2 regions of the Kitasatospora sp. Xyl93 genome follow, and region 1 is predicted to be linked to the other one. Evidence: riboswitches for the same ligand, from Rfam matches in the RefSeq annotation. Region 1 holds a riboswitch; the other holds the start of a gene.
What was found. Region 1 has a riboswitch for glycine ahead of gcvT (glycine cleavage system aminomethyltransferase GcvT). Riboswitches for the same ligand answer to the same signal wherever they lie in the genome.
Positions count from the first base shown of each region.

Region 1 (15,804 bases):
GGCGAACCGGCGTTGTCCGTCAGGTACTTGGACTGCGGGTACTGCTGGATCTCGGCGGTGATGCCGATCTTCTTCAGCGCGGCCTGGATCGAGGTCGCGGCGGCGATCTCGGTGGCGCGCTCGGTGCGGGCCGAGATGACGGTGTTGAAGCCGCCCTCCTTGCCGCACGCCTTCAGGTGCTCCTTGGCCTTGGCCTCGTCGCCCTTGTTGTCCTTGGTCTCGTACAGGTTGAAGTCCTGGTGGCCCGGGACGTCCGGCGGGAGCACCGTGTTGGCGATCTGGCCGCGGATCGGGCCGCCCTGGGCGGTCTGCACCGAGACCTTGTCGATCGCGAACTGGACGGCCTTGCGGCACTCGACGTTGTCGAACGGCGCGAGCTTGGAGTTGATCGCCATGTAGACCAGGCGACCGCCGTAGGCGTTGTCGGTGTTGGCCTTCAGCTTCGGGTCCTGCAGGATCTGCGCCTGGGTCTGCGGGTCGACGCCGGCGCCCACCAGGTCGACCTGGGCGTTGCCGGCCAGCAGGTCCTTGTCGATGGTGGCCTGGTCGATGTTGAACCGGAGCACGATCTTGTCCGCGAGCTGCTTGCGGATCGGGTCGGTGCTCTTGTCCCAGTTGGTGTTCGGCACCAGGACGGCCTGCTTGCCGTCCTCGTAGGACTCGAACTTGTAGGCGCCCGAGGACATGACGTGCTTGACGTACTCGGCGCCGTTGTCCTTCGCCTGCGGGACCGGCGCGGTCTGCGGGGCGCTGACCAGGTAGTCGAAGTCCGCGAACGGGTGCTGGAGGTGGAAGACCACCGTGGTGTCGTCCGGCGTCTCGATCGAGTTCAGGCCGCCGGCCTTGTCCTTGTACGGACCCTCGTACGGCGTCGGGTTGTCGACCAGCAGGTTGCGGAAGTACGTCGGGCCGTTGGTGAGCACGTCCGTGTAGTTGGAGCGCTCGACGGCGTACTTGACGTCCTTCGAGGTGATCGGGGTGCCGTCGTCGTACTTCAGGCCGGCCCGCAGCTTGTACGTCCAGGTCAGGCCGTCCGCGCTCGGCTGGCCCATCGACTCGGCGAGGTCCGGGACGAGCTTGTTGCCCTCCTCGCCCGGCGCCGGGTTGAAGGTGGTCAGCGCGCGGGAGTACAGCCGCGAGAAGTTGTAGATGTACGCGTAGTACGTGTTGCCCGGGTCGAGCGAGTCCGGGGTGCCCTTCATCTCGTAGGTCACCGTCCCGCCCTTCTTGTCCGAGGCGTTGACGATGCTCTTGGTGGCCGCGTTGGCGCCGCCCCCGGCGGCGCCGGAGGCCGAGGAGGAGCCGCCGCTCTTCGACGAGCTGGTGCAACCGGTCACGACCAGGACCGCGGCGGCGGCCGCAGCGGTCAGGGCGACGGTACGGGACCTACGCATGGGTGAGATCAACCCCTTGGGGAAGTGGAGGCGGTGGAGGGTCCTGACGCAGGGTCATGTGATGACTCGGGGTCAGTGGATGACGCTGGGTCAGTTGCTCTTGGGATCGAGGGCGTCGCGCAGGCCGTCGCCGAGCAGGTTGAAGGCGAGCACGGTGACGAAGATCGCCAGCCCGGGGACCACCATGTACTGGGGGTCCACCTGGTAGTACCGGATGGCGTCCTGGAGCATCCCGCCCCAGGAGGCCTGCGGGGGTTGGATGCCGACGCCGAGGAAGCTCAGCCCGGCCTCGAAGAGGATGTTGGTCGGGATCAGCAGGGTCGAGTAGACCAGGATCGGACCGACCAGGTTGGGCAGCAGTTCCTTGAACAGGATGAACGGGCCGCGCGCCCCGAGGCTGCGGGCCGCGTGGACGAACTCCCGTTCGCGCAGCGAGAGCGTCTGGCCGCGCACGATCCGGCCCATGTAGGGCCAGTTGAAGAAGCCGATCACGAAGATCAGCACCATGATGTGCAGCGGCAGGCCGTGCAGGCCGAACGCGCCGCCCTGCAGCGAGGTGGAGATCGCGATGGCGAAGAGCAGCAGCGGGAAGGCCAGGAAGACGTCCATCACCCGGCTGATCAGGGTGTCCACCCAGCCGCCGTAGTAGCCGGCCATGATGCCGAGCACGGTGCCGATGGTGTTGGACAGCACGGTCGCGCCGAAGGCGACCAGCAGGGAGACCCAGGAGCCCTCGATGACGCGGGTGAGCAGGTCGCGGCCCTGCAGGGGGTCGACGCCGAGCGGGTGCTCCCAGCTCATGCCGCCCCAGTCGCCGAACGGCAGGCCACCGAGGTCGGCGTCCAGCAGGTCCTGGTGGAGGGCGTCCGGGTCCAGCCCGAACAACGACTCGATCGGCTTGGCCAGCACGGCGAGCAGGATCAGCAGGATCACCACGACGCCGCCGACGACGGCGGCCTTGTCCCGCTTGAAGCGGGTCCAGGCGATCTGACCGAGGGAGCGGCCCTCGATCTTCTTGGCCGGGCTTGCGGCGGCGGGTGCCTCCGGATCGTTCCCGGCGGTGGTCACGGATGCGGTCATGGTCAGTAGGTCCCCTCGCCGACGGTGGCCGGCCCACGGGTGCCGGTCGCCGGCTTCGGCGGTGCGGCTGCGGACGTGCGGAAGTGCTTAGGAGGAGCGGGTGTTGACGGCAGTGCTTCGTGCACAGGCACTGCCACCACGCGGGATGGGCGTCGCGTGGCCGGGCTGTCGGCGTGCGCGCTCACCTTTGTGGGGTTCCAGCACGCGCGGTGCGTTGCGCAGAACTCTCTGCCATCCGAACTGGCTTGCGCCAGCCCTGACAACCGACAGATGCCCAACTGTGATCTGCGCGCATGCACCTTCCCGATCTTCGGCATACACCTCTTCACATGGCTGTAACTGCCATGTCAAGATGACCGGGCCGCACATCCGGAAATTCGTCCGGAAAGCATCGAAGCCGACTTGACGGACAATCAAGTCGGCTTCGCGGGAATGGGTTTCGGGAATCAGCGCCCGGGGTAGCCGGGCCACGGCCGCTGCGGCGACGGCTGCTGCCAGCCCGGCGCCGGCGGCTGGGTGCCGTACGCGTAGCCCGGCATCGACTGCCCGGGGTACGGCGGCGGGGGCACCGGCGGGTACGGACCGGTCGGCGGGCGGCCCGACTCCCGGTCGAAGAACGGCCGGGCGTTGGCGCGCATCCACAGCGCCACCGGGTCGTACTCGTCCGACATCGCCACCGTGGACACCGCCAGCCCCTCCGGGGCCACCGCGATGGCGCGCCGCATCAGCGCCCGCACCGCCTCCACCGCCGGCGGCGAGCTCTCGTACAGGTCGAGGCCGATCGCCAGGTACGGCTCCCCCACCGCGGGCTGCACCCAGGCCCGGCGCAGCGCACGTACCGCGCGCACCTCGCCGGCCTGCCGCTCCAGCAGCGCGAAGAACGGCTGGGCGTTCAGCTGCGGCTCGCTCAGCTTCAACGGCCCGGCCGGCAGCCGGTCCAGGCCCGCGGCGACCCGCCGCAGGTCCGCCCACGGCACCCCGACGCCCCCGCCGGGCGCGTGCGGGTTGAGCCACAGGCCCCAGCGGGTGCGGTACAGCGAGGCCGCGATCTCCCGGCCGGAGATGACCTCGTGGGCCCGTGCCCAGCCGGAGGAGGTCAGTTGTTCGGGCGAGGTGACGGCCGGCGCGTAGCCGTGGCCGCTGATCTCCATGTTCCCGTACTGCGCGTCCGGGCTGCCCGGCGTGCCGTGCCACAGCAGCATCCAGACCCGGCCGTCCGCCAGCGCGTGCAGCAGCCGCTCGTACGCGTCGTAGCGCTCCGGCGCGACATCGCCCAGGGCGCGCTCCAACGCGCCGGGATCAGCTCCCGGGCGCCCGGCGGCCGGTGCCTGGCCCCAGGCCCCCGGCACACCGCCCGCTCCCGTTCCCGCACTCATGCGCCCACCTCGCCGCGCCTCTTTCCCTCAACCCGCCGGCCCGTCGGCCGTCTGCACGCACCCTATGGCGCGGCACCGGCCACCGCCACGGCGACGTGCCTCTGATACGAACCCGCTCACGCCCGCGTATAGAAGGGCAGTACCCGGGTGAGCAGCCACTCGACCACCGGGTCGTCGGCGAGGTCGAGCAGTACGAGGTGGACGCCGCCGGGCAGCGGCGCGGTTCCCAGCGCTCGGCCGAGCGCGTCGTTCACCGCGGCCGGATCGGCCGGCGCCGCCGGGTCCAACTGGACGCCCACGAACATCACGGTCGGCTCGCCCTCGATGCTGGCCAGCGCCCTGCGGGCGGTCAGCACCCCCGGCAGCGCCGAGAGTTCGGCCCGGCAGGCGGCCAGGAAGTGCTCCGGGTTCTCGCCCGGCACCGGCTCGCGCAGCGCCACCCGCCCGCCGGTCGGCGCCGGGTCGCCGGCGGCGTCCCAGCGGTCCTCGCGGGGGCCGCGGCGCAGCTCGGCGACGCCCTGCGGCGGGACCGGCAGGCCCACCGCCGCTTCCGGGTTCACCGCGATGCCCACGCCCAGCGGCAGCCCGCGGGCGAACTCCCACACCGGCGCGATCGCGAAGGCCATCCCGGGCGCCTGCTGGAGGAACACCTCCTGCGAGGAGAACACCGGCACGTACGGGTCGCCGCCCAGCTCGATCGTCGGCAGGTCCAGCGACTGCCCCTGCGGGTCGCCGCCGGCCGGCAGCGGCACCCACACCTGGCTGCGCGCCAGCACCTCGATCACCCGCGGCGTCGCGCCCGGGTCGCCCAGGGCCGCGGTCAGCACCTGCTCCAGCTCGTTGGCCGGCCAGGAGCCGCCCGCAGGCGCCTCCTCCGGTCCGCCCCACCCCTGCTGCTGCTCCACCGGGTACCCCATGCGCCGCCGATTCCGCCCTCTGCCGTTCGGCCGCCCTCTGCTGCGCCGACGCGCAGCAGTCTAGAGGCGCGCGGGGGCGGGGTCAGGACTCGTGTTCGGGTCCCGCGCGGTGTGACCGGGTCCCCCCTCCCCTCGTCGTCCCGGACGTGCCATGATGTGCGCGTCCGACGGCATGCGCCGCGGGCCCCCACAACTCCATACCGGCCGCTCGAACCCGCGCGGGAGAGCCCGGAGTGCCGTTCAGGCACAGCCGGCGCCGAAGGAGCAAGTCCTCCCCGGAATCTCTCAGGCACCCCTACCGCACGGGTTAGGCACATCTGGAAAGCGGCGCCCGGCCCTGTCGTGCGCCCACCCACGGTGCAAGCCGCCATGCTGTCCCCCAAGCTGGAAACAGCTGCGGGCAGGTGGGCGGTGAAGCTCTCAGGTTCGACGACAGATGGGGAGACCCACGCCGCCGCATGCCCGCGCGCAGGGTCGGCCCCCGAGCGGGTCCGGTCCGGTGCGCGCACCCCTGAGTGCCCCGACCGAGGAGTTCCTGGCCATGTCGTCCCTCCGCCTGACCGCGCTCGACGCGCTGCACCGCGCCCTCGGCGCGACCATGACCGACTTCGCCGGCTGGGACATGCCGCTGCGCTACGGCAGCGAGCGCGAGGAGCACCTCGCGGTCCGCACCAAGGCCGGCCTGTTCGACCTCTCGCACATGGGCGAGATCACCGTCACCGGCCCGCAGGCCGGCGAGATGCTGGACCACGCGCTGGTCGGCTTCGTCTCCGCGCTGGGCGTGCTGCGCGCCCGCTACACCATGATCTGCGCCGAGGACGGCGGCATCCTGGACGACCTGATCGTCTACCGCCTGCGCGAGGACGCCTTCCTGGTCGTCGCCAACGCCTCCAACGCCCAGCTGGTCCTCGACGAGCTGATCGCCCGCGCCAAGGGCTTCGACGCCGTCGTCACCGACGACCGCGACACCTACGCGCTGATCGCCGTCCAGGGCCCGGAGGCCACCGCCATCCTGGCGAAGACCACCGACGCCGACCTGCCCGGCCTGAAGTACTACGCGATCCTCCCGGCCCAGGTGGCCGGCCGCGACGTGCTGCTCGCCCGCACCGGCTACACCGGCGAGGACGGCTTCGAGATCTTCTGCCACCCGGTCGACGCCGAGCCGGTCTGGCAGGCGCTGACCGCCGCGGGCGAGGGCCACGGCCTGGTCCCGTGCGGCCTGTCCTGCCGCGACACGCTGCGCCTGGAGGCCGGAATGCCGCTGTACGGGCACGAGCTGTCCACCGACCTCACCCCGTTCGACGCCGGCCTGGGCCGGGTCGTCCGCTTCGACAAGACCACCAACGAGGGCGCGTTCGTCGGCCGCAAGGCGCTGGAGCAGGCCGCCGCCGCGGCCGAGACCAACCCGCCGAAGGTGCTGGTCGGCCTCGTCTCCGAGGGCAAGCGGGTGCCGCGCGCCGAGTACACCGTGGTCTCCGCCGACGGCGAGCCGATCGGCCGGATCACCTCGGGCGCGCCGTCCCCGACGCTGGGGCAGCCGATCGCGATGGCCTACGTCGACGCCGCCCACGCCGCCCCCGGCACCACCGTCGCGGTGGACGTGCGCGGCAAGCACGAGCCCGTCCAGGTCGTCGCGCTGCCGTTCTACAAGCGCGCCCGCTGAGCCCCCGCCGAGCCCCGGTTTTCCCCATACACGCACGTCGCGGCCGTCCGCGCGGCGGCCCGCTTCGTCGTACCCGCTTCCCATCCTGGAGAATGACGCCATGAGCAACCCCCAGCACCTGCAGTACACCAAGGAGCACGAGTGGCTGACCGCCGCGGACGCGGAGGGTGTCTCCACGGTCGGCATCACCGCGCACGCCGCCGACGCGCTCGGTGACATCGTCTACGTGCAGCTCCCCGAGGTCGGTGACACCGTGACCGCCGGCGAGACCTGCGGCGAGCTGGAGTCCACCAAGTCGGTCAGCGACCTGTACTCCCCGGTGACCGGCGAGGTCACCGAGGTCAACCAGGACGTCCTGGACGACAACGCCCTGGTCAACAGCGCCCCGTTCGAGGGCGGCTGGCTGTTCAAGGTGCGCGTCGAGGCCACCGACGAGCTGCTCAGCGCCGACGAGTACGACGCGCTCACCAACCCCCAGGGCTGATCCGCCTGCCAGGGGCGGTCGCGCGGCGGCCGCCCCGCCCCGGCCCCTTTCCCTCCTCCTCCCGGGAAGACCACACCATGACGGTTCTCAACCAGTCCCTGCACGCCCTCGACCCGGAGATCGCCGCCGCGGTCGACGCCGAGCTGCACCGCCAGCAGACCACCCTGGAGATGATCGCCTCCGAGAACTTCGCCCCGGTGGCGGTCATGGAGGCCCAGGGCTCGGTGCTCACCAACAAGTACGCGGAGGGCTACCCCGGCCGCCGCTACTACGGCGGCTGCGAGCACGTCGACGTGGTCGAGCAGATCGCGATCGACCGCATCAAGGCGCTGTTCGGCGCCGAGCACGCCAACGTCCAGCCGCACTCCGGCGCGCAGGCCAACGCCGCCGCGATGTTCGCGCTGATCCAGCCGGGCGACACCATCCTGGGCCTGTCGCTGGCCCACGGCGGTCACCTGACCCACGGCATGAAGATCAACTTCTCCGGCAAGCTCTACGACGTGGCCGCGTACCACGTGGACGAGAAGACCGGCCAGGTCGACATGGCCGAGGTCGAGCGCCTCGCCAAGGAGCACCAGCCGAAGCTGATCATCGCCGGCTGGTCGGCCTACCCGCGCCAGCTCGACTTCGCCGCGTTCCGCCGGATCGCCGACGAGGTCGGCGCGCTGCTCATGGTGGACATGGCGCACTTCGCCGGCCTGGTGGCCGCCGGGCTGCACCCGAACCCGGTGCCGTACGCGGACGTGGTCACCACCACCACCCACAAGACCCTGGGCGGCCCGCGCGGCGGCGTCATCCTGTCCAAGGCCGAGTACGCCAAGAAGATCAACTCCGCGGTCTTCCCCGGCCAGCAGGGCGGCCCGCTGGAGCACGTGATCGCCGGCAAGGCGGTCGCCTTCAAGGTCGCGGCCTCGGAGGAGTTCAAGGAGCGCCAGCAGCGCACCCTGGACGGCGCCCGCATCCTCGCCGAGCGCCTGCTCCAGGCCGACGTGGCCGAGGCCGGCGCCTCCGTGCTCTCCGGCGGCACCGACGTCCACCTGGTGCTGGTCGACCTGCGCAACAGCCAGCTCGACGGCCAGCAGGCCGAGGACCGGCTGCACGAGGTCGGCATCACCGTCAACCGCAACGCGATCCCGAACGACCCCCGCCCGCCGATGGTCACCTCGGGCCTGCGCATCGGCACCCCGGCCCTGGCCACCCGCGGCTTCCAGGCCGAGGACTTCCGCGAGGTCGCCGACATCATCGCCGAGGCGCTCAAGCCCGCCTTCGACGAGACCGTCGCCGACGCCCTGAAGGCCCGGGTCGCCGCCCTGGCCGAGAAGTACCCGCTGTACCCGAACCTCTGATCACCGCGGTGATCCTTCGGGCGGGGTGACGGGCCTCACCCCTCCGGCGTACCTGGCACCCCGGGGCACCGCGCACACTGGACTGTGCGCGCGGTGCCCCGTCCCGTGTCGGCCCCTCCCTGCCCGCAAGTCCTTCCACGAGACCAGACAAGGACGTCCCCCGTGGCCATCAGCGTCTTCGACCTCTTCTCCATCGGCATCGGCCCGTCGAGCTCCCACACCGTGGGCCCGATGCGCGCCGCCCGGATGTTCGCCCGCCGACTGCGCTCCGAAGGCCTGCTGGACCGCGTGACGGGCGTGCGCGCCGAGCTGTACGGCTCGCTCGGCGCCACCGGCCACGGCCACGGCACCCCGAAGGCCGTCCTGCTGGGCCTGGAGGACAACTCGCCCCGCACCGTCGACGTCGACCAGGCCGACAAGGACGTCGAGCGGATCATCGCCGAGAAGCGGCTCAGCCTGCTCGGCGAGCACCCCGTCGACTTCGACCCGGACACCCAGCTGGTGCTGCACCGCCGCCGCTCGCTGCCGTACCACGCCAACGGGATGACCCTGTGGGCGTACGCGGCGGACGGCTCCACCCTGCTGGAGAAGACCTACTACTCGGTCGGCGGCGGCTTCGTGGTGGACGAGGACGCGATCGGCGCGGACCGGGTCAAGCCCGACGACACCGTGCTGAAGTACCCCTTCCGCACCGGCGACGAGCTGCTGCGGCTCAGCCGGGAGACCGGGCTGTCGATCTCCGCCCTGATGCTGGAGAACGAGAAGGCCTGGCGCAGCGAGGAGGAGATCCGGACCGGGCTGCTGGAGATCTGGTCCGTGATGCAGGAGTGCGTGCGGGCCGGCATGTCCCGCGAGGGCATCCTGCCGGGCGGCCTCAAGGTCCGCCGCCGGGCGGCCGCGGGCGCCCGGGCGCTGCGCGCCGAGGGCATCGGGCCGGCCAACGCGATGGAGTGGGTGACCCTCTACGCGATGGCCGTCAACGAGGAGAACGCCTCCGGGCGGCGGGTGGTCACCGCGCCGACCAACGGCGCGGCGGGCATCATCCCGGCCGTCCTGCACTACTACCTGAACTTCATCCCGGGCGCCGACGACGACGGCATCGTCCGCTTCCTGCTCGCGGCCGGCGCCATCGGCATGCTGTTCAAGGAGAACGCCTCCATCTCCGGCGCCGAGGTCGGCTGCCAGGGCGAGGTCGGCTCCGCCTGCTCGATGGCCGCGGGCGGCCTCGCCGAGGTCCTCGGCGGCACCCCCGAGCAGGTCGAGAACGCCGCCGAGATCGGCATCGAGCACAACCTCGGCCTCACCTGCGACCCGGTCGGCGGCCTGGTCCAGATCCCCTGCATCGAGCGCAACGGCATGGCCTCGGTCAAGGCCGTCACGGCGGCCCGGATGGCGCTGCGCGGCGACGGCCGGCACCACGTCTCGCTGGACAAGGCGATCAAGACGATGAAGGAGACCGGCGCCGACATGAAGATCAAGTACAAGGAGACCTCGCGCGGCGGCCTCGCCGTGAACGTCATCGAGTGCTGATTCCGGCACATCGAGTGCTGATCCCGGCATTCTGAAGGCCCCCGGGCGGACCCCCGTCCCGCCCGGGGGCCTTCGCCGTCCCCCGTTCCCTCCCCCGTCGCTCCCTGGCTCAGGCCGCGAACGGGCGGGCCCGCCGGGCGTCCCGCAGCGCCCGCGCCCACCAGGTGAGCTGGTCGAGCATGGTCTTGGCGGCGGCGTCGGCGGCCGGGTCGAGCGCCCCGCCGTCGGCGTCGAAGCACCGCGCGGCGCCGTGGAAGCTGACCGTGTTGCGGATCGTCGCGGCGTTCAGCTCGGCCAGCACCACCCGGAGCTGCTCGACGGCCCGCAGGCCCCCGGACAGGCCGCCGTACGAGACGAAGGCGACCGGCTTGCCGTGCCACTCGCGGTTGTGCCAGTCGATGGCGTTCTTCAGCGGGGCCGGGAAGCTGTGGTTGTACTCGGGCGTGACGATCACGAACGCGTCGGCCGCCTCCAGCCGGGGCGACACGGCGGCCAGCAACTCGGCGTCGGCCGACGGGACTTCACCCCCGAAGGACGGGAAGGTGACCGGCAGCGGGGTCTCCACCAGGTCGATCCGGTCGGCGGTCAGGTCGCCGCGGGCGTCGAGGTGGCCGAACAGCCAGTCGGCGACCACCGGGCCGAAGCGTCCCTCGCGGGTGCTGCCGACGAGGACCGCGACCTTCAGGGCCTGCTCCGTGGACATGGGGATCCCCCTCCTGGATCTGGTGTACGGCGTATCCGCCGGATACAACGTACACAGCGAGGTGTACGGCGTCCACTACCGATACGCCGTACGCACGAGGGTGCTACGGTGGGCCCGCCCCCCGTCGGAAGGAGCCCGCCCCATGCCGGCCCAGCAGGCCCCCGCCGCAGGCGACGACAAGCCCCCGGCCTCGCTCTGGGAGCGCCTGGCCCGCCCGGCCCCCGCGCCGCGCACCACCCTGACGCCGCACCGGATCGCCGAGGCCGCGGTCGCCATCGCCGACGCCGAGGGCCTGGACGCCGTCACCATGCGCCGACTGGCCGCCGAGCTCGGCGTCGCCCCGATGGCCGCCTACCGGTACGTCTCCGGCAAGGACGAGCTCATCGAGCTGATGGTCGACTCCGTCTACGGCCGGCTCCCGCTGGACGCCCCCGCGGAGGGCTGGCGGGAGACCATGCGCGCCCTGGCCGTCCATCTGCGGGCCATGCACCTGGCCCACCCGTGGACCGTCCGGGCGGCCACCCCGTTCGCCCTCAGCCCCCACCAGCTCGCCGTCCCGGAGCACGCGTTCACCGCCCTGGCCGACCACGGCTTGGACGCCGACACCACCATGGCGGTGTTCCGCACCGTCACCGGCTACGTCCACGGCTCGGTCTCCGCCGAGATCGCCCTGGAGGCCCTGCGCCGCGAACGCGGCTGGTCCGACGGCGACCAGATCCGGGCCGGCCTCGCCCCCCGGATGAGCTGGCTGATGGCCACCGGCCGCTACCCCGGTTACGAGCGCTACCTGCACGAGGCCACCCGCAAGGACGACCCCGACTGGCAGTTCGAGACCGGCCTCGACTGCGTCCTCGACGGCATCGCCACCCACTTCGCCCTCTGAGGCCTGGCCCCGCGGCGCGGGAAGTCGGCCCGGCCGACTTCTCGTGCAGTGGTGGTCGGCGCTACCTTCGCGCTGGAAGGGCCAGGACGGCCAGGCCGCCGGCCAGGACGGCGAGGCCGCACCAGGAGACGGCGGGCAGGCGCTCGCCCAGGGCCGCCACGCCGAGGACCGCCGCGACGGCCGGCTCGGCGAGGGTCAGGGTGGTGGCGGTCTGGGCGGTGGTGTGGCGCAGGCCGCGGCCGAACAGCCAGTACGCGAGGAAGGTGGTGACCACCGCGAGGTGCAGCACCACGCCCGCCCCGCGCGGCGAGGCCAGCCATCCCGGGTCACCGGCGACCAGCACCGGCAGAACGATCAGCGCCCCGCCGCCGAACATCGCCCCCATCACCCCGCCCGACGGGTGCCCGTGCGCGATCAGCCGCCCGCCGATCAGCGAGTACAAGGCGTACGAGAGCCCGGAGAGCGCCGCCAGCAGCACACCCTGCGGGTCCACCGACCCGCCGCCGCCGGCGAGTTCGGGGCCCAGCACCAGCAGCGCGCAGCCGAGCACGGCCAGCGCCGTGGCCCCGGCCCACCGCCCGTCCGGCCGTCCCTGCCGGGACAGCCATCCGAGCAGCCCGGTGAACACCGGTGCGCTGCCGAGCGCGATCACCGTCGCGACCGCCACCCCGGTGCGGCTCACCGCCGGGTAGAAGGTGAGCGGGTACCCGGCCACCGCGACCGCGCCGGCCGCGAGCAGCCACCGCTCGCGCGGCCCGCAGGCCCGGGGCAGTGCCCGGGCGGAGCGGTCGGACAGGAACAGCAGCAGCCCGCCGAGGACCAGCCCGGCGGCCCCGATCCCGGCCGCCGGGGCACCGGCGGGCGCCAGCGAGCTGACCGTCCCGGTGGTGCCCCAGAGGGCGGAGGCGATCAGGATCGGCACCGCGCCGCCGCGCGGACGGGCGCGGCGGGGAGCCGGGGAATCGGCACGGACAGGCGAGGACAAACGATTCGGCACAGGGGTGAACTTCCGTCGTCGAAGACCGTCAAGGCAACTGGTTTCGAGAACGGGCGCACGCCGTCGGCCCACGGCGGCCACCATCAGGCCGAGCCGGGGTCGCAGGGGATCAAGCCACCGAAGCGCGCGCCCGGTCAGGCGCTGAGCGGTGGCAGCACGACGTGCCAGTACAGGTTCACGCGTCGATGGTAGCGACCGACCCGCGCGAGAAGTCGGCCCGGCCGACTTCTCGCGCGGCCTGACCCACGGGTCCGGCACTCCTTACGCGGGGTATCGGCCCGTCGGAAGGACCCGCTCATGCGCCGCTCCCGCCTCCAGCTGTCCCTGGCCGTGACGGCTATGGTCGCCTCCGAGGTCGTGCAGGACGAACCGTACCTGTGGCCCTGCCGGTGCTCCGCGACCCGCAGGCCCAGCCGGAGGGCGCGAAGATCACCCGGCGGCCCTTCACAGCCGCGCTTCACCACCTCCGATGGCGAGCGCGAGCTTCCACATCCCGGTGGACGGATTGACCTCGTGCTCCTTCCCCCATTCGGCCAGTTGCTCCGCCCGCCTCGCAGCCAGCCGCCAGTGCGGCGCGTAGCGGTCGAACTTCATGCCGGTCTTGCCGTATCCGGCGGGGAACACTTCACCAAGGACCGGCATGAGCTCCTTGAAGGAGCGAGCCGGACGGCGATAGTCCTTGAAGTGCAGCAGGAGCCACACCTCGAAGCAGGGGTTCGAGAACGCTACCTCGATGTTCTTCCGCCGCGCTTCGACTGCCGTCCGCTCCAGGTCGGGAAAGTCGTCAACGTCGAGAACGCACCACGTCGCGTCGTATTCGCCGCCCGCCTGGTCACGCAGGAGCACCGCGTGGTCAACGACCTGGGAGGGCGACCTCGGGTGTTCGACGATCCTCAGGGAAACGGCTGAATTCCGAACGCTCGACTTCAGCCCCTGAAGGTAGTCGCGCTCGGTCACCTTCGCGCCACAGACCACCAGAAGCCTCTGCTTCGACTCCCGGTGCCCCGTCCGCCTGGTCAGTGACGTGTCAAAAGAGGGACGCTTGCGTCCGCTCGGCTTCTCCGCCCTTGCCATCATCGTCCCCCCGCGCCGCCACGGCGCTGGCAAAATTGTCGTCGATGTACGGCACACCGCCGTAGCTCCCGCTGAGGTACCGTCGCTCGCGGTTCTCCTCCTGGCGCGGCTTGAAGTCGGCGAGGGCGAACAGCTCCGTCTCGCCGTGCTCGGTCTTCTCCACGAACCAGACCTGATCCCGCCGCAGGACGTCCTCCCCGCCTGCCCGACCGAGCAGACTGGAGTCGTGCGAGGTGAAGATCAACTGGGCACCGTTCGGATTGGTCCCGGAATCCTGGAAAAGCCCGATCAAGCGTGCTGTGAGAATCGGGTGGAGGCTCGAATCGATTTCGTCCACCACGAAGGTACCGCCCCGACGGAGTGCCCCCATGATGAGAGGTGCCTGCCGCAGCAGGGCCTGAGTGCCCTCGGACTCCTCGGACACGTCCATCCTGACGATCCCGTCGCGCCCGCGATGTCCTATCCACGGGCGCATGACCTCACGCGGTCCGTGCTCTTCGAGTTCCGCGAGCCGCCATTGCGGAATGCGCGTGCCGTAGCGTTTCCGCAGCTCCTCCTCATCCAGCAGCACGCGATCTGTGCCGCATTCCGCGATCCCGAGGTCTGCGGCGCGCAGCAGACCGATGAACTCGGGATTCCGGTCCGGGTTCTCCAGGATTCGCGCCACACCGATGCCGCTCGCTCCCTGTGACCGTCGGCTGAACTGCAGGCTCCGGGCGAACCAGTCGTAAACAGGGCGGAAGTCGTCCTGCCGGGAGCGTGCCGCGAGGGACATGAAGAGGACGTTGGGCTCGGTGATGTTCTCGACCAGTTCCAGCTCCCGCCGGTGCTGCGAATCGCCGATCTCCAGTCCATCCACCGAACGTTCGAAGATCTTGCGCTTCCGGCCGTGGGGAAAGCTGTGCAGCCACTCGTCGACCACTCGGTCGTCGTCCACGCTGAACCCGTAGGTGTAGCGGACTCCGTCGATGAGTAGGTCCACCACGTACCAGGACGGTTCCTCTCGCGCCGCCCCTTCGAGACGGAAGGGCTGCCGGGCCACACCACCGTCCGGCTCCGCGTCCCGGTGCGAGTTGACGACCATCCTGCTCATGTACGCCAGGGCATCGATCACGTTCGACTTGCCGGCGGCATTGGCTCCGAAGATGCCCGCCACAGGGACCGCTTCCCAGTGCGTCCCCGGCGGCCTGTCCGCTTCATAGACCGGGTTGAGCTGGAGCGATTGCTCCTCTCTGATCGAGCGGTGGTTCGCGACCCTGAAGTTCAGCAACATCTGCGATCCCCCCTTCGCGGGCTGTCAGGCGTTTCTCTGCAAGTCAATCGCGCAAACCGGCCTTGGGCAAGCCTGAACAGGCTGCCACACGCCCGCGGCAGCCTGAAGATCGTGGACTTCCCGCACCGAGGCCGCGAGGCCGGCGCGAGAAGTCGGCCCGGCTGACTTCTCGCGCGGTCGGTGGGTGGCCCAGTCGGCGGGCCACAGAGCGGCGGCGAGCGCAGGAAGTCGGCGGGGTCGACTTCCTGCGCGGGCGGTGGGGGAAGGGGGCTCAGCCGTGGGGGTTGGCCGGGGCGGGGAGGGCGAGTTCGCACCAGACGGTCTTGCCGATGTAGCCCTCGCCGCGCGGGTGGGCGCCCCAGGATGTGGCGAGGGCGGCGACGAGTTCGAGGCCCCGGCCGGACTCGTCGTCGGGGGTGGCGTCGCGCAGGGTCGGGAGGTCGGGGTTCGCGTCGGAGACCTCGATGCGGAGCAGGGAGACGGTGGGGAGGAGGACGCGCACGCCGATCATCCGATCGCGCGGGGAGCGGGCGTGACGGCAGGCGTTGGTGACGAGTTCGCTGAGGAGGATCAGGCCGGTCTCGGCGGCGTCGACGGGCACCTCCCACTCGAAGGCCTGCCGGATGAAGCGGATCCGGGCACGGCCGGCGCTGCGGGGGAGGCGGGGGAACATCCACTCGACGAGGTCGGCAGGCTGAGTGAGCATCAGGGAGTCCTTGGGGGTGTACGGACGGCTTCACTCGTGAGGGCTGAGTTCGGCCATTTCACCCTTCAAGGGTCGGCAGCCAGGCATAGCCTCAGGAGTAACCACGTAAGTACAGCCAGAGCTTTGACCGCCCAGCGACCAGGGCAGGAAGGGGTGCCGGGCCGTGAGCACGCCGAAGCAGAACCCGATGTCGTGGAGGTACTGCGGCGATCAGGTCAAGCGCTGGCGCACACTCGCGGGCGTGAGCCGGGAACAGCTGAGCCAGGCCGCCCACTACGACATCGAGAGCGTGCGCTCGATGGAGGCAGGAAGGCGCAAGCCGACGCTCCAACTGCTGCAGGCGGCAGACGAGTTGTGTGACGCGAAGGGGATGCTGCT
Region 1 is NZ_AP029185.1:5,258,588-5,274,391, reverse strand. It holds gene ACZ5GH_RS23505 (ABC transporter substrate-binding protein) at 1-1,394, opposite strand, end outside; gene ACZ5GH_RS23500 (ABC transporter permease) at 1,485-2,474, opposite strand; gene ACZ5GH_RS23495 (enhanced serine sensitivity protein SseB C-terminal domain-containing protein) at 2,921-3,850, opposite strand; gene ACZ5GH_RS23490 (enhanced serine sensitivity protein SseB C-terminal domain-containing protein) at 3,967-4,767, opposite strand; glycine riboswitch at 4,977-5,078, shown strand; gene gcvT (glycine cleavage system aminomethyltransferase GcvT) at 5,309-6,430, shown strand; gene gcvH (glycine cleavage system protein GcvH) at 6,531-6,914, shown strand; gene glyA (serine hydroxymethyltransferase) at 6,992-8,260, shown strand; gene ACZ5GH_RS23470 (L-serine ammonia-lyase) at 8,423-9,790, shown strand; gene ACZ5GH_RS23465 (NADPH-dependent FMN reductase) at 9,900-10,493, opposite strand; gene ACZ5GH_RS23460 (TetR/AcrR family transcriptional regulator) at 10,636-11,376, shown strand; gene ACZ5GH_RS23455 (EamA family transporter) at 11,438-12,298, opposite strand; gene ACZ5GH_RS23450 (RloB family protein) at 12,818-13,447, opposite strand; gene ACZ5GH_RS23445 (AAA family ATPase) at 13,401-14,720, opposite strand; gene ACZ5GH_RS23440 (ATP-binding protein) at 14,992-15,426, opposite strand; gene ACZ5GH_RS23435 (helix-turn-helix domain-containing protein) at 15,590-15,804, shown strand, end outside.

Region 2 (15,804 bases), 1.8 Mb from region 1:
GCCGCGGGTCCGGACGGGGAACCGTCCGGACCCGCGGCCCCGTCGTGTTCCCTGGTTGACGTGATCGAGGGAGGGCGCGTGGAGGTCGGCACCGGGATATCGGGGCTGCTGCGGCGCAGGGCCGGTCTGCTGGCGACGCGGCTGCGGCAGCGGCGGACCCAGCGCAGGGTGTTCCAGGTCGCAACGGTGCTCTGCTCGCTGGCGCTGGCGCCGAGCGCCTGGGTGTGGTGCGCCGCGGGGGACCGGGTGGGCACCGTGGCGAGCGCGCCCACCGCTCCGGTCGCGGTGGTCTTCGGCGCCGGGCTGGACCAGGGCAAGCCCTCGCCGTACCTGGAGCACCGGCTGGTCGCGGCGCTGGACCTGTACCGGGAGGGGAAGGTGCAGGCCATCCTGGTGACCGGGGACAACGGGCGGGTCGAGTACGACGAGCCCGACGCGATGTACACCTACCTGACGGCGCACGGGGTGCCCGAGGACCGGGTGGTGCGGGACTACGCGGGCTTCGACACCTGGGACTCCTGCACCAGGGCGCGCCGGATCTTCGGGGTGGACCACGCGGTGCTGGTGAGCCAGGACTTCCACGTCCGCCGGGCGCTGGCGCTGTGCGAGGCGGCGGGCATCCGCTCCTACGCGGTCGGAGTGCCGGAACTGCACGACGCGACCTGGCTGTACGGCGGACTGCGGGAGGTCGCCGGGGCGGGCAAGGCGGCGGCCGATGCCTGGCTGCGGCCGGACCCGCTGTTCCTCGGGCCGACCGAGGACGGCATCCCGAAGGCGCTGGCGGAGGCGGCGAGGAGGTAGCGGCCGGGTAGGCGTCCGGCCGGGTTCGTACGCACTGTCGGACCCGTACGCGATGATCGGCGGGTGCGATCTCTGCCGAGCATCATCCACCTCGACATGGACGCCTTCTTCGCGGCGGTGGAGCAGGCGGCCAAGCCGAGCCTGCGCGGCAAGCCGGTGATCGTCGGCGGACTCGGCGGCCGCGGGGTGGTCTCCACGGCCTCGTACGAGGCGCGCAGGTTCGGGGTGCACTCGGCGATGCCGATGGCCCAGGCGCGCCGGCTCTGCCCCAACGCCGCCTTCCTCTCGGGGCGGTTCGAGGCCTACCGGCAGAACAGCGAGATCGTGATGGGCCTGCTGCGGCAGCTGTCCCCGCTGGTGCAGCCGCTCAGCCTGGACGAGGCCTTCGTGGACCTGGAGGCCGGCCCGTACGGCCCCGCGCTGCTGGACGCGGACCACGAGACCGGCGAGCAGCTGGTGCTGGCGCTGGCGGAGGACCTGCGGGCGGACATCCACCGGCTGACCGGGCTGACCGGCTCGGTCGGGGCGGCCGGGTCCAAGCTGATGGCCAAGATCGCTTCCGAGCAGGCCAAGCCGGACGGCCTCGTGATGATCGAGCCCGGGGAGGAGCGGGCCGTGCTCGGCCCGATGCCGGTCCGGGCGCTGCCCGGAATCGGGCCGGCCACCGAGCAGGTGCTGCGCCGGGCCGGGCTGAACACGGTGGCCGACCTCGCGGAGGCGGGGGAGGCGGAGCTGGTGCAGCTGGTCGGGCGGGCGCACGGCGCCGGGATCTTCCAGATGTCCATAGGGCTGGACGACCGGCCGGTGGTCGCCGACCAGGACGCCAAGTCCGTGTCGGTGGAGGACACCTACGAGGTGGACCTGGCCGACCGGGAGCGGGTGCTGCGCGAGGTGGAGGCGCTGGCCGGCCGCTGCGTGCGGCGGCTGCGGGCGGCCGGGCGCTCGGGGCGGACGGTGGTGCTCAAGGTGCGGCGGTTCGACTTCTCGACGCTGACCCGCTCGGAGACGCTGGGCGGCCCCACCGACGACGAGACGGTGATCACCGCGACCGCGCGCCGGCTGGCCGAGCAGGTGGACATCACCGGCGGGGTCCGGCTGCTCGGCGTGGGCGTCGCCCAACTCGCCGACTACACCCAGGAGGACCTGTTCGCCCAGGCGCTGCGGGAGGAGGCCGCGGAGCAGGTGGAGGCGGCGGCCGAGGCGGTGGAGGCCGAGGAGGAGCCGGAGGCCGTCGTGGTGCGGCGCTGGATGCCAGGGCAGGACGTCCGGCACGAGGAGTTCGGGCCGGGCTGGGTGCAGGGCAGTGGCGTCGGGAGGGTCACCGTACGGTTCGAGACGCCGTGGAGCGGGCCGGGGCGGGTGCGGACCTTCGCGGTGGACGACCCCGCGCTCGAACCGTCCCGCGCGCTGCCGCTGCGGCAGGACGAGGAGGCGGACGGCGCGGCGGGCGCGGACGGCGGTCCGGCCGAGGGGGCCTGAGACGCGAAGCGGCCCCACCCGGTGGGGGAGTACCGGGTGGGGCCGATCACCGTGCCGGACCCCGTACGTTCGTGATGCCCTCGCGACGCACGGAGGCCGGGCCCCGCGCCCTGTCCCTGAGCGCGGGGGCCGGACGCCTCGTCAGGCGTCGGTCTTGACCAGCGCGGGGCTGGAGTCCTGCTGGGCCGAGCCGCCGACGACGGCCGGGGTGGCGGCCGACTTGGCGCCGCGGATCAGGAACGGGACGACGCCGGCGACGATGCAGACGACGGCCGCGGTCCAGAACGCGTGCTTGTAGGCGTCCAGGGTGGGCAGGGAGAGCGGGATCTGCGGCGGCAGCTTCATGAGGTCGCCGGTCAGGATGGCTGCCATGACGGCGGTGCCGATCGCGCCACCGACCGTGCGCAGCACGGAGTTCATGCCGTTGGCGATGCCGCTCTGCTCGGCCGGGACGGCGCCGTTGATGTAGGCGGGCATCGCGGCGAAGGCGAGGCCGACGCCGAGACCGAAGATCGCCGAGGCGGTGTAGATGTCACCCTCGCGCCCGTGGCGCACGGCCAGGTAGGCCATCGCGACGGCGCCGAGGACGCCACCGAGGACCAGCGGCAGGCGCGGGCCGCGACGGGCGATCAGCAGGGCGCCGACCGGGGCGGCGACCATCGAGCCGATCGCGGACGGCAGCAGCATGATGCCGGCGTGCAGCACGGTGGCGGTGAAGCCGTAGTGGGTCAGCTTCTCCGGGGTCTGGGCGAAGTTGCTGATGACCATGAAGGAGCCGTACATGCCGAAGCCGATGAGCAGGCCGGCCACGTTGGTGAAGGCGACGGCCGGACGGGCCATCATCTTCATGTCCACCAGCGGGTGCGCGACCTTGGTCTCGATGATCCCCCAGACGAGGGCGACCACGGCGGCGACGGCGAACAGGCCGAGCGTCTTGTTGGAGGTCCAGCCCCAGTGGTTGCCCTGGCTGACCGCGACCAGCAGCGCGGAGAGCCAGCCGGCCAGGGTGATCGCACCCAGCGGGTCTGCGCCGCCCTCCTTGTCGGTGACCGGGTCGGTCGGGACGCGGAAGGCGACCAGGGCGACCGCGAGCAGGCCGAAGAGCAGGCCCATCCAGAAGATCGACTTGTAGTCCCAGTGCTCCAGCAGGAGGCCGGTGGCGACCAGGCCGAGGCCGGAGCCGACGCCCATCGAGGCGCTGATGGCGGCGACGCCGCCGGTGACCTTCTCCTTGGGCAGCTCGTCACGGACGATGCTGATCGCCAGCGGCAGGACGCCACCGCCGGCGCCCTGGAGGACGCGGGCGACGACCAGCCAGGTGAAGGAGTGGGTGCTGACCGCCAGCGCCGAACCGGCGACCAGGCCGGCCAGCGAGATCAGCAGCATCGGCTTGCGGCCCCGGAGGTCGCCGAAGCGGCCCAGGAGAGGAGTCAGCACGGCTGCGGAGAGCAGGTTGGCGGTCATCAGCCAGGTGATGCTGGACGCGGAGACGTTCAGTTCCTTGGCCAGCGAGGGCAGGATCGGGACGACCGCGGTCTGCACCACGCTGAACGACAGCATCGCCAGGATGAGGGCCGGCAGGACCCGGGCGCTGCTCTGCTTCTCGGCCGCGGTGGTGGGCTGTGGTGCCTCACTCACGGTTGCTTCCTCTCGTACATAGTGAATGAACTGAAGTAACCATGCCGGGTGATACTTCAGAGTGTCAAATATCGAGTGGTTAAGCTTTGGCAAAGGCGAAGGGTCCGGTACGCGACAAGGGCCCCGGACGGCGTCCGGGGCCCTTGTCGGGGGTGTTGTCAGACGAGCGGCCGTACGGGGGCCGGGCGGGACGAGGCGGCGGCCGGGGTCGAGTCGGTCGGCGAGCCGTGGGCCTGGCCGGCGGTGGTGTCATGGACTTCGACGTGCTCGCGGCGGAGCTCCTCCCGGACCGTCTCCTCGGTGGTGTACCGCTCGACGATCAGGCGGACCCGCTCGATGGGGGCGAGGTGCTTGTGGACCACCGGGCGTTCCTCGCGGATGGTGACCTCCTCGACGGCCTCGGCGATGTCCTTCTCGGTGAGCGCGGCACGCTCGGCCTCGCTGACCGGCATCCGTTCGACCCGGACGCGCTCGCGGACCACCGGGACGCGGCGCTCGACCTGTTCGGTCGTCACGTACTTGCGCAGCTTCGCGGTGCCGAGGGTGTGCCACTCGGTGGTGATCTCCAGCCGCTCCTCGCGGCAGGTGATCTCGACCGGGCCGCTGGGAGCGGAGCCGGCGTTCGCGGCGGTGGTCGTGGTGGGGGCGGGCGCGGGGGCCGGCTGCGAGTGCGGCCTCGGCTCCATGGCCGGCGCCACGGACGGGGTGGTGGGCGGGGCGGTCGTGGAGGTGGCGGCCGAGGGAGTGCTGAGGGTCCGCATGTCGGCCTCCGGGGCGGTCCTGGTGGTGTCGGCGACGGTGGGGGCGGTGAGGGTCGGGGCGGTGGAGCCGGGCGCGGCGGCGGTGGGAACCGGGGTCCTGGCCGGGGCCGGCTCGGGCGAGCGCTCGGGGGTGTGGAAGGTGAGCGGCTTGGCCGGGGCCGCCGCGGTGGTGGTGGCGGCGGCTGCCGTGGTGCCGAAGTCGAGGTCGGGCTGCTTGGCGTGGCTGCCGTTCTCGCCGTTCGGGCGGCCGTCCATCGAGGTGTCGAGCCCGTAGTAGCGGTAGAGCTGGAGCTCCTGGGCGGGGGACAGGTGCTGGCCGACGCCGAAGTCCGGCGACTCCTTCACCAGCGACTTGTCGTACGGCACCCGGAGTTCCTCGCCGGAGAACTCGCTCGTGGTCAGTGGGACGAAGGCGTCCCGGCCGAAGATGCCGGTCCGGACCGCGGCCCACTCCGGCCGGCCGGTGGCGTCGTCCAGGTAGACCTCGTCGACCGTGCCGATCTTGTCTCCGTTGCGGTCGACGGCCTTGTGACCGATGAGGTCCCGTGGGTCGATGTCGGTCTGCACTCTTTCCTCCCGTGCGCTGAGCCTGCGGAAGTCCCGCAGAAAGGCGGCCGGAGCACCCGTGCCGGTCGCCACTTCACACCAAAAGCCATGAATCGGGCGGTCGCTACCCGGGTGCGCCCGGACGGGCGGCGCGCTGGACCGTCCGGGGGACGCGCGTAGACCCCGAGTGACCTGACGCACCCGTGATCGGAGGGCCTCCCGCTGGTACCCTGGGCGGCGACCGCAGAGCCCGCTCGGGAGAGTCTCCGACCGCGAAAACCGCTGGTCGGAGCGCCGAAGGAGCAACTCCTCCCCGGAATCTCTCAGGCATCCGTACCGTGTGGGGTAGGTCACTCTGGAAAGCAGGGCAGGAGTGTCGGCATGGGAGCCGGCGATCACCACCCTCACCGACGGTGCAAGCCGGCGGGGTGCCACAGCGCTCCGTGCGGGTGAAGCTCTCAGGTCCCGATGACAGAGGGGGAGGCCTGTCGGGTCCGCCCGCCCCGGTTCGTCCGCTGTGCGCAGCGGCGACGGCCGGCCGGCGTGCGTACCCCCGCCGGTCCGTGACCAGGAGGCCTCGACCACCATGAACGCCCAGCCGAACGCGGGACGCCCCACCAGCGCCTCGACCCTCACCGAGCTTGAGCTGGCCAGCCCCTTCGAGAACCGCCACATCGGCCCCGATGCCGCCGCGCAGGAGAAGATGCTGGCGTCCGTCGGCTACGGCTCGCTGGACGAGCTCGCGGCCACCGCGGTGCCCGAGGCGATCCGTTCCATCACCGCCCTGGACCTGCCCGCGGGCCGGACCGAGGCCCAGGTCCTCGCCGAGCTGCGCGAGCTGGCCGGCCGCAACCAGGTGCTCCAGCCGATGATCGGCCTGGGCTACTACGGCACCTTCACCCCGCCGGTCGTCCTGCGCAACGTCATGGAGAACCCGGCCTGGTACACCGCCTACACCCCGTACCAGCCGGAGATCTCGCAGGGCCGCCTGGAGGCGCTGCTCAACTTCCAGACCGTGGTCTCCGACCTGACCGGCCTGCCGACCTCCGGCTCCTCGCTGCTGGACGAGGGCACCGCGGCCGCCGAGGCGATGGCGCTGGCCCGCCGCGTCACCAAGGTCAAGGGCGGTGTCTTCCTGGTCGACGCCGAGACCCTGCCGCAGACCGTCGCGGTGATCAACACCCGCGCGGTGCCGACCGGCGTCGAGGTCGTCGTCGCCGACCTGTCCGAGGGCATCCCGGCCGAGATCGCCGAGCGCGGCGTCTTCGGCGTGCTGCTCCAGTACCCGGGCGCCACCGGCGTGGTCCGCGACCTCGCCCCGGTGATCGAGCAGGCGCACGGCCTGGGCGCGATCGTCGCCGTCGCCGCCGACCTGCTCGCGCTGACCCTGCTCAAGTCCCCGGGCTCGCTGGGCGCCGACATCGCCTGCGGCACCTCGCAGCGCTTCGGTGTCCCGATGGGCTTCGGCGGCCCGCACGCCGGCTACCTGTCGGTGCGCGCCGAGTACGCCCGCTCGCTGCCCGGCCGCCTGGTCGGCGTCTCCGTCGACGCCGACGGCAACCGCGCCTACCGCCTGGCGCTGCAGACCCGCGAGCAGCACATCCGCCGCGAGAAGGCCACCAGCAACATCTGCACCGCCCAGGTGCTGCTCGCCGTGATGGCCTCGATGTACGCCGTCTACCACGGCCCGGACGGCCTGGCCGACATCGCCCGCCGTACCCACCGCTACGCCGCCGCCCTCGCCGAGGGCCTGCGGGCCGGCGGCGTCGAGCTGCTGCACGGCGAGTTCTTCGACACCGTCACCGCCGTCGTCCCGGGCCGCGCCGCCGAGATCGCCGCCGCCGCCCGCGCCAACGGCATCAACCTGTACCAGGACGGCGAGGACCGGATCTCCGTCTCCACCGACGAGACCACCACCCGCGAGCACCTGGCCGGCGTCTGGGCCGCGTTCGGCGTCCCCGCCGTCGAGGTCGCCGAGGCCGCCGACGCGCTGCCCGCCGCGCTGCTGCGCGAGGACGAGTACCTGACCCACCCGGTCTTCCACAGCCACCGCTCGGAGACCGCCATGCTGCGCTACCTGCGCCGCCTGTCGGACCGGGACTACGCGCTGGACCGCGGCATGATCCCGCTGGGCTCCTGCACCATGAAGCTCAACGCGACCACCGAGATGGAGGCGGTGACCTGGCCGGAGTTCGGCCAGCTGCACCCCTTCGCGCCGATCGACCAGGCCCAGGGCTACCTGACCCTGATCCGCCAGCTGGAGCAGCAGCTGGCCGAGGTGACCGGCTACGACGCCGTGTCGATCCAGCCGAACGCGGGCTCGCAGGGCGAGCTTGCCGGCCTGCTGGCCGTGCGCGCCTACCACCACGCCAACGGCGACACCCAGCGCGAGGTCTGCCTGATCCCGTCCTCGGCGCACGGCACCAACGCGGCCTCCGCGGTGATGGCCGGCATGCGCGTGGTCGTGGTGAAGACCCTGGTCGACGGCGACGTGGACGTCGACGACCTGAAGGCCAAGATCGAGCAGCACCGCGACAACCTCGCCGTGCTGATGGTCACCTACCCGTCCACCCACGGCGTGTACGAGACCCAGATCACCGACATCTGCGCCCTGGTGCACGAGGCCGGCGGCCAGGTGTACGTGGACGGCGCCAACCTGAACGCCCTGGTCGGCCTCGCCAAGCCGGGCAAGTTCGGCGCGGACGTCTCGCACCTGAACCTGCACAAGACCTTCTGCATCCCGCACGGCGGTGGCGGCCCGGGCGTCGGCCCGGTCGCGGTGCGCGCCCACCTGGCGCCGTACCTGCCGAACCACCCGCTGCAGGAGGAGGCCGGCCCGGCCACCGGCGTCGGCCCGATCTCGGCCGCGCCGTGGGGCTCGGCGGCCATCCTGCCGATCTCCTGGGCGTACGTCCGGCTGATGGGCGGCGAGGGCCTCAAGCGTGCGACCCAGGTCGCGGTGCTGAACGCCAACTACATCGCCAAGCGCCTGGCGCCGCACTTCCCGGTGCTCTACACCGGCCCGGGCGGGCTGGTCGCGCACGAGTGCATCATCGACCTGCGCCCGCTGACCAAGGAGACGGGCGTGACGGTGGACGACATCGCCAAGCGCCTGATCGACTACGGCTTCCACGCGCCGACGATGTCGTTCCCGGTGGCCGGCACGCTGATGATCGAGCCGACCGAGTCCGAGGACCTGCACGAGATCGACCGGTTCTGCGACGCGATGATCACCATCCGGGCCGAGATCGACAAGGTCGGCTCGGGCGAGTGGGCGGCCGACGACAACCCGCTGCGCAACGCCCCGCACACCGCCGCCACGCTGGCCGGCGACTGGGCGCACGGCTACTCGCGGCAGGAGGCGGTCTTCCCGGCGGGTGTGAACCCGGCCGACAAGTACTGGCCGCCGGTGAGCCGGATCGACGGCGCGTACGGCGACCGCAATCTGGTCTGCTCCTGCCCGCCGCTGGACGAGTACGGCGTCTGACCGGACCGGGCTCCGGAGGTCCGGGTCGGACGGCAGGGCCCCGGCGGAGTTTCCGCCGGGGCCCTGCCCGTTTACGCCGGTCGAGTCGGCGGCTGCCCCCGCCGTCCGGACGGACCGGGTGGTCAGGCCGCGTGGGCGACGGGGCGGCGCGGGGCGATCACCCGGCCGTCGGGCAGCAGTTCCCCGGTGTCCTCGAACAGGACGACGCCGTTGCAGAGCAGGCTCCAGCCCTGCTCCGGGTGGCGGGCCACCGACGCGGCCGCCTCGCGGTCCTCGGACTCGGCCGACGGGCACTCAGGACGGTGCTGGCACATACGCGTACCCTCGCTTCGCTCTGCGATCCTCCCCGTGGTGCGGCGCCGGAGGTCGTACCGTCCGGAACCGCCGCGGTGGTCGGATCCTGTCCGCACGCCGGCCAGGTGTGGACCGGCGTTCAAGTGGGTAGGACAGGTGGTCCTTCCACGCTGGTTCCCAGTGTCGGCATCCTGCGACCCGCGCGCAGGGATTTCGTGACATGCGCCACAACTCCCGGGCAGAGATCACCCGTTCAGGTGGGGCCGACGGGAAAAGACGCACCAGTGGGTCAGCCGGGGCATGGTCCGATGGGGCCATGCCGGATGGCCCGTTCGGGTGGTCACCGATCGGATGAGGGTCTTCGGGGCGGGCCGGGAGGGTGCGCGGGCGGCCGCCGGCGTCGTCGGGAGGGTGCGCGGGCGCGGTCGAGGGCCGTCGGGCGGGTGGGCCCGGCGGCCCTCGGGGTCGTCGGCGGGTGTCAGGAGGAGCCCAGCAGCAGCGGCCGGGGGAGCGGGGCGCGGACGAGCAGCGGCAGCAGCTCGGCGGCCGGGTAGGCGCGGTGGGCGGTGACGCCGAGCGGGGCCGGGGCCAGCGGGATCAGCAGGTCGGCGGCCGGGCCGGCGTCGGGGCTGTGCAGCCACAGCGCCGTGGCGTACTGGCCGGGGAAGGTCAGCAGCCGGGGCTGCTGGCGGGTCCGGGAGCTCTGGGCGAGCTGCCAGGCCTCGCGCAGCGCCCGGACCGTCGAGTCGAGGTAGGGGCCGGCGGTGAAGTGGGAGAAGCTGTGGCCCTCGGCGCTCTGCACCACCTCGGCGGCGGCGGCCACCTCGGCGCCGTCCTTGATCAGGAAGCGCCAGCCGGTGCGGCGGGCGGCCGGCAGCTCCGGCCGCGGGCCGTCCAGGACGTGCACCGCGAGCGGGTGGGCGGGGAGCAGTGGGCCGGTCGGATGGCGCAGGGCTGCGGCGGCGGGCTGGCGCAGTGCGGTCTCCGAGTCGAGCGCGCCCAGGACCGCGCGCAGGGCGCTCGGTGGGGGCTGGGGGGGTTGCAGAGTCATGGCGGGTCCGCCTCTCCTAGCGAGATCGGCGTGCGAGTGCGGCATACCGGCGTGGCGGGCGACGCGTCCTCGATGACGGGGCCCGGCCGTGTCCGGTTGTGCAGGATCGCGGTGCCCGGCACGGTCGCCGCCGTCGACGTGGGGTTCGGAGCGGGGCGGGCCGGCCAGGGCGCTGTGCGAATTCGAACAGGTGCGCAGGGTGATCTGTTTATCACAGGCAGTGGTGCCGGGCAAGTCCACAGTTCCTCTGATTTTCCGTCAGATGCCTTGCAATGCAAGCCAGTACGCGCATTCGGGTATCGATCTTCGAGGTGGGCATGATGCTTGCACGGTCGGTCGACCGGGTGCTCGACGGGGTGGCTCTGGAGGAGGGGACCGTGGGCGAGAAGGTCGTGGCGACTCGGGCGGAACTGGCGGACCGGCAGCAGTACCGGCGCAAGCTCCACGCCTGTCTCGAAGCGCTCGGACGGATGCTCCAGGAGGACCGGTTCGACCGGCCGCGAGCCGTGGTGGGCCTGGAGATCGAGCTCAACCTGGCCGACGAGCAGGGCCTGCCGGCCATGAACAACGCGCAGGTGCTGAGCTCGATCGCCTCCAGCGACTTCCAGACCGAGCTGGGCCGGTTCAACATCGAGGTCAACATCACGCCGCACCGGCTCTGCGGGCACGTCTTCGAGGACCTGCGCGAGGAGATCGACACCGGGCTGCGCTACGCCGACCGGCGGGCGGCCGAGGTGGGCGCCCGGATCGTGATGGTGGGCATCCTGCCGACTCTGGAGCACGCCCACACCGGGCTGGACGCGATGAGCCACAACCAGCGGTACAGCCTGCTCAGCGACCAGATCCTGGCCGCCCGCGGGGAGGACATCGCACTGGACATCGAGGGGGTCGAGCACCTCCAGCTGGAGTCGATCACCATGGTGGCCGAGGCCGCCGCCACCTCGCTCCAACTGCACCTCCAGGTGACGCCGGAGCGGTTCTCCTCGGTCTGGAACGCGGCCCAGGCGATCTGCGGGCCGCAACTCGCGCTCGGCGCCAACTCGCCCTTCCTGTTCGGCCGGGAGCTGTGGCGGGAGACCCGTCCGGTGCTCTTCCAGCAGGCCTGCGACACCCGTACGGCGGAGCTCAAGGCGCAGGGCGTGCGCCCGATCACCTGGTTCGGCGAGCGCTGGGTGGACTCGGCGTACGACCTGTTCGAGGAGAACCTGAAGTACTTCCCCGCACTGCTGCCGATCTGCGACGACGAGGACCCGCTGAAGGTGCTGGCCTCCGGCGGCGCGCCCAGGCTCGCCGAGATGCGGCTGCACAACGGCACCATCTACCGCTGGAACCGCCCGGTGTACGACGTCGCGGGCGGGGTGGCGCACCTGCGGGTGGAGAACCGGGCGCTGCCGGCCGGGCCGACGGTCGCCGACACGCTGGCCAACGCCGCCTTCTACTACGGGCTGGTGCGGGTGCTCGCCGAGCAGCCCCGGCCGATCTGGACCCGGCTGCCGTTCGAGCGGGCGGACGAGAACTTCCAGCAGGGCGCCCGGTACGGCATCGACGCGGTGTTCCAGTGGCCGCGCCCCGGCCGGGCCGGGCGCGGCGGCGGGCTGCAGACCGTGTCCGCCGTCGACCTGGTGCTGAACGAGCTGCTGCCGATGGCCTACCAGGGCCTCGACGAGTGGGGTGTGGAGCCCGCCGACCGGGACCGCTACCTGGGCATCATCGAGCAGCGCTGCCTGCGCCGCACCAACGGCGCGTCCTGGCAGGCCGCGACCTTCCACCGGCTGCGCGAGCAGTACGGGATGGACCGGCCGGCCGCGCTCGCGGCGATGACCAGGCGCTACGCCGAGCACATGCGCGGCGGCGAGCCGGTGCACACCTGGCCGGTGGGCTGAGACCTCGCCGCCGGGGCGGTCCGGCGGCTGTGTCAGGATGATCGCTCCGGCGGTCGGCCGACGGCCGGAGCGACCGCCCGTCCGCTGGAGCCCCCGTGACCACCGTCCCGACCGCGCCGGAGACCGCGAAGCCCACCCGTCGGCTGTTCGGCGTGGAGCTGCTGATCGTCCTCGGCCTCTCCCTCGGGGCCAGCGGGATCAGTGCGCTGATCAGCTTCGCCGGCTCGCTCACCGAACCGCTCAAGCTCGGCCAGCAGGTCGCCACGCTGAACGGCTCGCGGGCGCCCGGGCGGCCCTGGCTGGACCTGGTGTGGCAGCTGTACTACGTCGGGCGCGGGCTGATGCCGGTGGTGCTGGTCGGCTACCTGCTGGTGCGCGAGGGGGTCGCGCTGCGGGTGCTGGGCTTCGACCTCGGGCAGAAGCTGCGGGACCTGGGGCGGGGCGCCGCCGTCGCGGCCGCGATCGGCGGGTCGGGGCTGGCGCTCTACCTGGCCTCGCAGGCGGCCGGGTACAACCTGACGGTGGCGCCGTCCGGGCTGCCGGACGTGTGGTGGCGGGTGCCGGTGCTGGTGCTGTCGGCCTGGCAGAACGCGATCCTGGAGGAGGTCGTCGTCCTCGGCTACCTGCTGCGCAGGGCCGGGCAGTTGGGGTGGTCCTGGCCGGCGGCGGTGGTGGCGAGTTCGGTGCTGCGCGGCTCGTACCACCTGTACCAGGGGGTCGGCGGGATGGTCGGCAACATGGTGATGGGCGCGGTGTTCTGCCTGCTGTACCGGCGCTGGGGGCGGGTGATGCCGCTGGTGGCGGCGCACGCGCTGATCGACACGGTGGCCTTCGTCGGGTACGCGCTGCTGGCCGGGCACGTCAGCTGGCTGCCGACCCCCTGAGCGCCTGCGCCCGGCCGTGCGGCGGCCGGGCGAGCAGCCGGTCGACGTGCCGGCGCTCCAGGCCCTGGCCGGGGTCGACGGGCAGCAGCAGGCGGTCCTGGCGCCAGTGGGAGCGGCGGACCAGCCGCGGCGGGATGACGTCGTCCACCCAGGCGAACGGCCGGCTCCCGGCGTAGCGCAGCAGCGGCGCCCACTTGGCGGCAGAGAACAGCTCCATCAGGGGGACGCGCGGGTCGCCGGGCTGCGGGACGTAGCCGGTGAAGGTGACCACCGGGAGCGGGTCCAGTCCGATCGCCGGGGCGATGTGGGTGTTGGCGTGCTCCTCCCAGGTCGTGGCCCAGACCAGGTCGTACGTTCCGGTGAGTTCGCGCAGCCAGGCGCCGTGCCGGGCGGACAGCAGGACGGTGTAGCCGAACAGGGTGTGGGCGTCGAACCCGGCGTCCGGGTGCGGGCAGACCGGGTTCAGGACGCCGTCGACGTCCAGGAACAGCAGTGGCTTCGGCACCGGTGGGCCCCCAGGGACGGTGGTGTTTCCTGACTGGTCGGACGCCCCGCGCGTACCTCCGGTTGCCCACGGGCGGGCGCACGCGGGGCGCGCGGGCGCTCAGGGGGCGGGCGCGGGCTCGTCGACGCGCACCGGTGCGTCCGCCGTGCTCCGACGGCTCAGCCGACGCACCTGCGGGTCCAGCAGGACGACCGCGCTGAGCACCAGGCAGGCGACGGCGCAGGCCCAGAGCGCGCCGGCCAGCCCGAGCGCCACGGCGGCGGGGCCGGCCAGCGCGGTGCCGACCGGGGCGAGCGAGTAGGAGCCGAGCTCGTCGTACGCGGTGACCCGGGAGAACATCTCCTCGGGTATCTCCTGCTGGAGCGCGACCATCCAGTTGACGCTGAAGACGGTGACGCCGACGCCGGACAGGAACATCGCTGCGACCAGCAGCGGCAGCGGCACCTCGGCGGCGAGGGCGAGGGCGGGCACGCCGAACAGGAAGACCCCCCAGTTGCCGACCAGCAGGATCCGGCGGGGCCGCCAGCGCGTCATCAGCAGGCCGGCGGCCACCAGGCCGACACCGTAGGCGGACATCGCCAGACCCCAGGCGCCCGCCCCGCCGAGCCGCTCCTTGGCGGCCGTCGGCCCGTACACCGACTCGACCGCGTTGACGCAGGCGACCAGGACGGAGAACTGGAGCACGATCACCCAGAGCCAGCGGCGGGAGGCGAACTCCCGCCAGCCCTCGCGAAGGTCGCGCAGCATGCTGGAGCCGGAGGGGGCGGGGGCCTTCTCCGGCTCCAGGAAGAAGCGGAGGGCGGCGGCGGCCAGGAAGCACAGGGCGTCCAGGGCGAGCACCCAGCCGGGGCCGACGGCGGCGGTGAGCGCGCCGCCGAGGGCGGCGCCGCCGATCTGGGAGGCGTTGAGACCCATCCGGAAGACCGCGAAGGCGCGGGCGGCGTGCTCCTGGGGGACGGCCTGCATGATCATGCCGCCGGAGGCGGGGGAGTAGAGGGCGTAGCCGGCCCCGCCGGCCGCGGAGAGGGCCAGCATCTGCCAGAGCCGGACGTCCCCGGTCAGCACCAGGGCGGCCAGGACGGCCTGGGAGACGCCGCTGAACACGTTGGCGGCGACCATGATCAGGTGGCGCGGCAGCCGGTCGGCGAGGGTGCCGCCCACGATCATGAGCAGCACGGTGGGGACCAGCCGGGCGGCGGTGACGTAGCCGACCTCGGTGGTGCTGCCGCCGGTGCCGAGCACGGCGAAGGCGGTCGCGATGGGGGCTCCGGCGTTGCCGAGGCCGCTGATCACGGTGGCGGCGGTCTGGATGCGGAAGTTGCGGCTCGCCCAGGCGAAGCGGCGTGGGGGCGGGGGTGGGGTCGGCACCCGGCGACTATGCCGTGGGGCCGTACGGGTGTCCATCCGCTTTTCCCACCGGGACGCCCGGAGGGTGGGGTTTCAGCCGGGGTGGCGCCGGCGTGGGCGGAGGTGGCCCGGGAGCCGGGCGGGGCGGCGCCGGAGTCAGCCGAGGTGGCCCCAGAGGAAGGTGAGGGTCCGGCGCCAGGCGATCCGGGCCTGGAGCGGGTCGTAGGTGCCGAGCAGGTTCTCGTCGTTCATGAAGGCGTGCCCGGCCGGGTAGAAGTGGACCTCCGGGCGGACATCGGTGGCCTCGCCGATCCGGATCGCCGCCTCGTCCACCGCGTCCATCGGGATCGAGCCGTCCAACTCGCCGAAGTGGCCCAGCACGTGGGCGGTCAGGCCGCGGTAGTCGAAGTCCGGGTCGGGTGGCAGGCCGTAGAACGGGACCACGGCGGCCACCTTGTCGCCGGCCCGGGCGGCCAGCAGCAGGGCGAAGCCGCCGCCCATGCAGAAGCCGACCGCGCCGACCGCGTCGCCGACCACGCCGTCCAGTGCGAGCAGGTGGTCGACCGCCCCGGCCAGGTCCTCCACCGCCCGGTCGACCGGGAGGTCGCGCTCGAAGCGGGCCGCCTCGGCGCCGTCGTGGGTGGTGGCGCCGCCGAACAGGTCGGGGGCCAGGACGGTGAAGCCCTCGGCGGCGAAGCGGTCGGCCACGTCGGCGATGTGCGAGGTGAGGCCCCACCACTCCTGGACCACCACCAGGCCCGGCCCGACGCCCTGCGGCGGGCGGGCCAGGTAGCCGTGCGCGGTGCGGCCGTTGCTCGGGAAGGTGACGTTCTGCCGGGAGCCGCCCTGTTCAGGCATGGCTTCCTCTCGGTGGTTCGGGCCGGGTACGGCGGGGGATCGGTGGGGCGGGCCCCGGGGGTGCTGCGCCGGGGGTGCTAGCCCATCTCCTCCAGGGCACGGCCCTTGGTCTCCTTGATGCAGAAGGCCACGAACGGGATGGAGAGCAGCGCGAAGGCCGCGTAGATGACGTACGTCGCGGACAGGTTCCAGTCGGCGAGGTCCGGGAAGCTGACGGTGATCGCCCAGTTGGCGATCCACTGCGCCGAGGCGGCGACGGACAGCGCCAGG
Region 2 is NZ_AP029185.1:7,090,791-7,106,594, forward strand. It holds gene ACZ5GH_RS30770 (SanA/YdcF family protein) at 79-801, shown strand; gene ACZ5GH_RS30775 (DNA polymerase IV) at 865-2,280, shown strand; gene ACZ5GH_RS30780 (MFS transporter) at 2,422-3,918, opposite strand; gene ACZ5GH_RS30785 (PRC and DUF2382 domain-containing protein) at 4,077-5,246, opposite strand; glycine riboswitch at 5,471-5,574, shown strand; glycine riboswitch at 5,576-5,707, shown strand; gene gcvP (aminomethyl-transferring glycine dehydrogenase) at 5,812-8,712, shown strand; gene ACZ5GH_RS30795 (DUF5999 family protein) at 8,835-9,026, opposite strand; gene ACZ5GH_RS30800 (hypothetical protein) at 9,485-10,057, opposite strand; gene ACZ5GH_RS30805 (glutamate--cysteine ligase) at 10,435-11,940, shown strand; gene ACZ5GH_RS30810 (CPBP family intramembrane glutamic endopeptidase) at 12,036-12,824, shown strand; gene ACZ5GH_RS30815 (HAD domain-containing protein) at 12,802-13,329, opposite strand; gene ACZ5GH_RS30820 (MFS transporter) at 13,429-14,697, opposite strand; gene ACZ5GH_RS30825 (dienelactone hydrolase family protein) at 14,833-15,534, opposite strand; gene ACZ5GH_RS30830 (sugar porter family MFS transporter) at 15,612-15,804, opposite strand, start outside.
Region 2: linked by a shared signal. The riboswitch ahead of gcvP (aminomethyl-transferring glycine dehydrogenase) and the one ahead of gcvT (glycine cleavage system aminomethyltransferase GcvT) in region 1 are both predicted to bind glycine.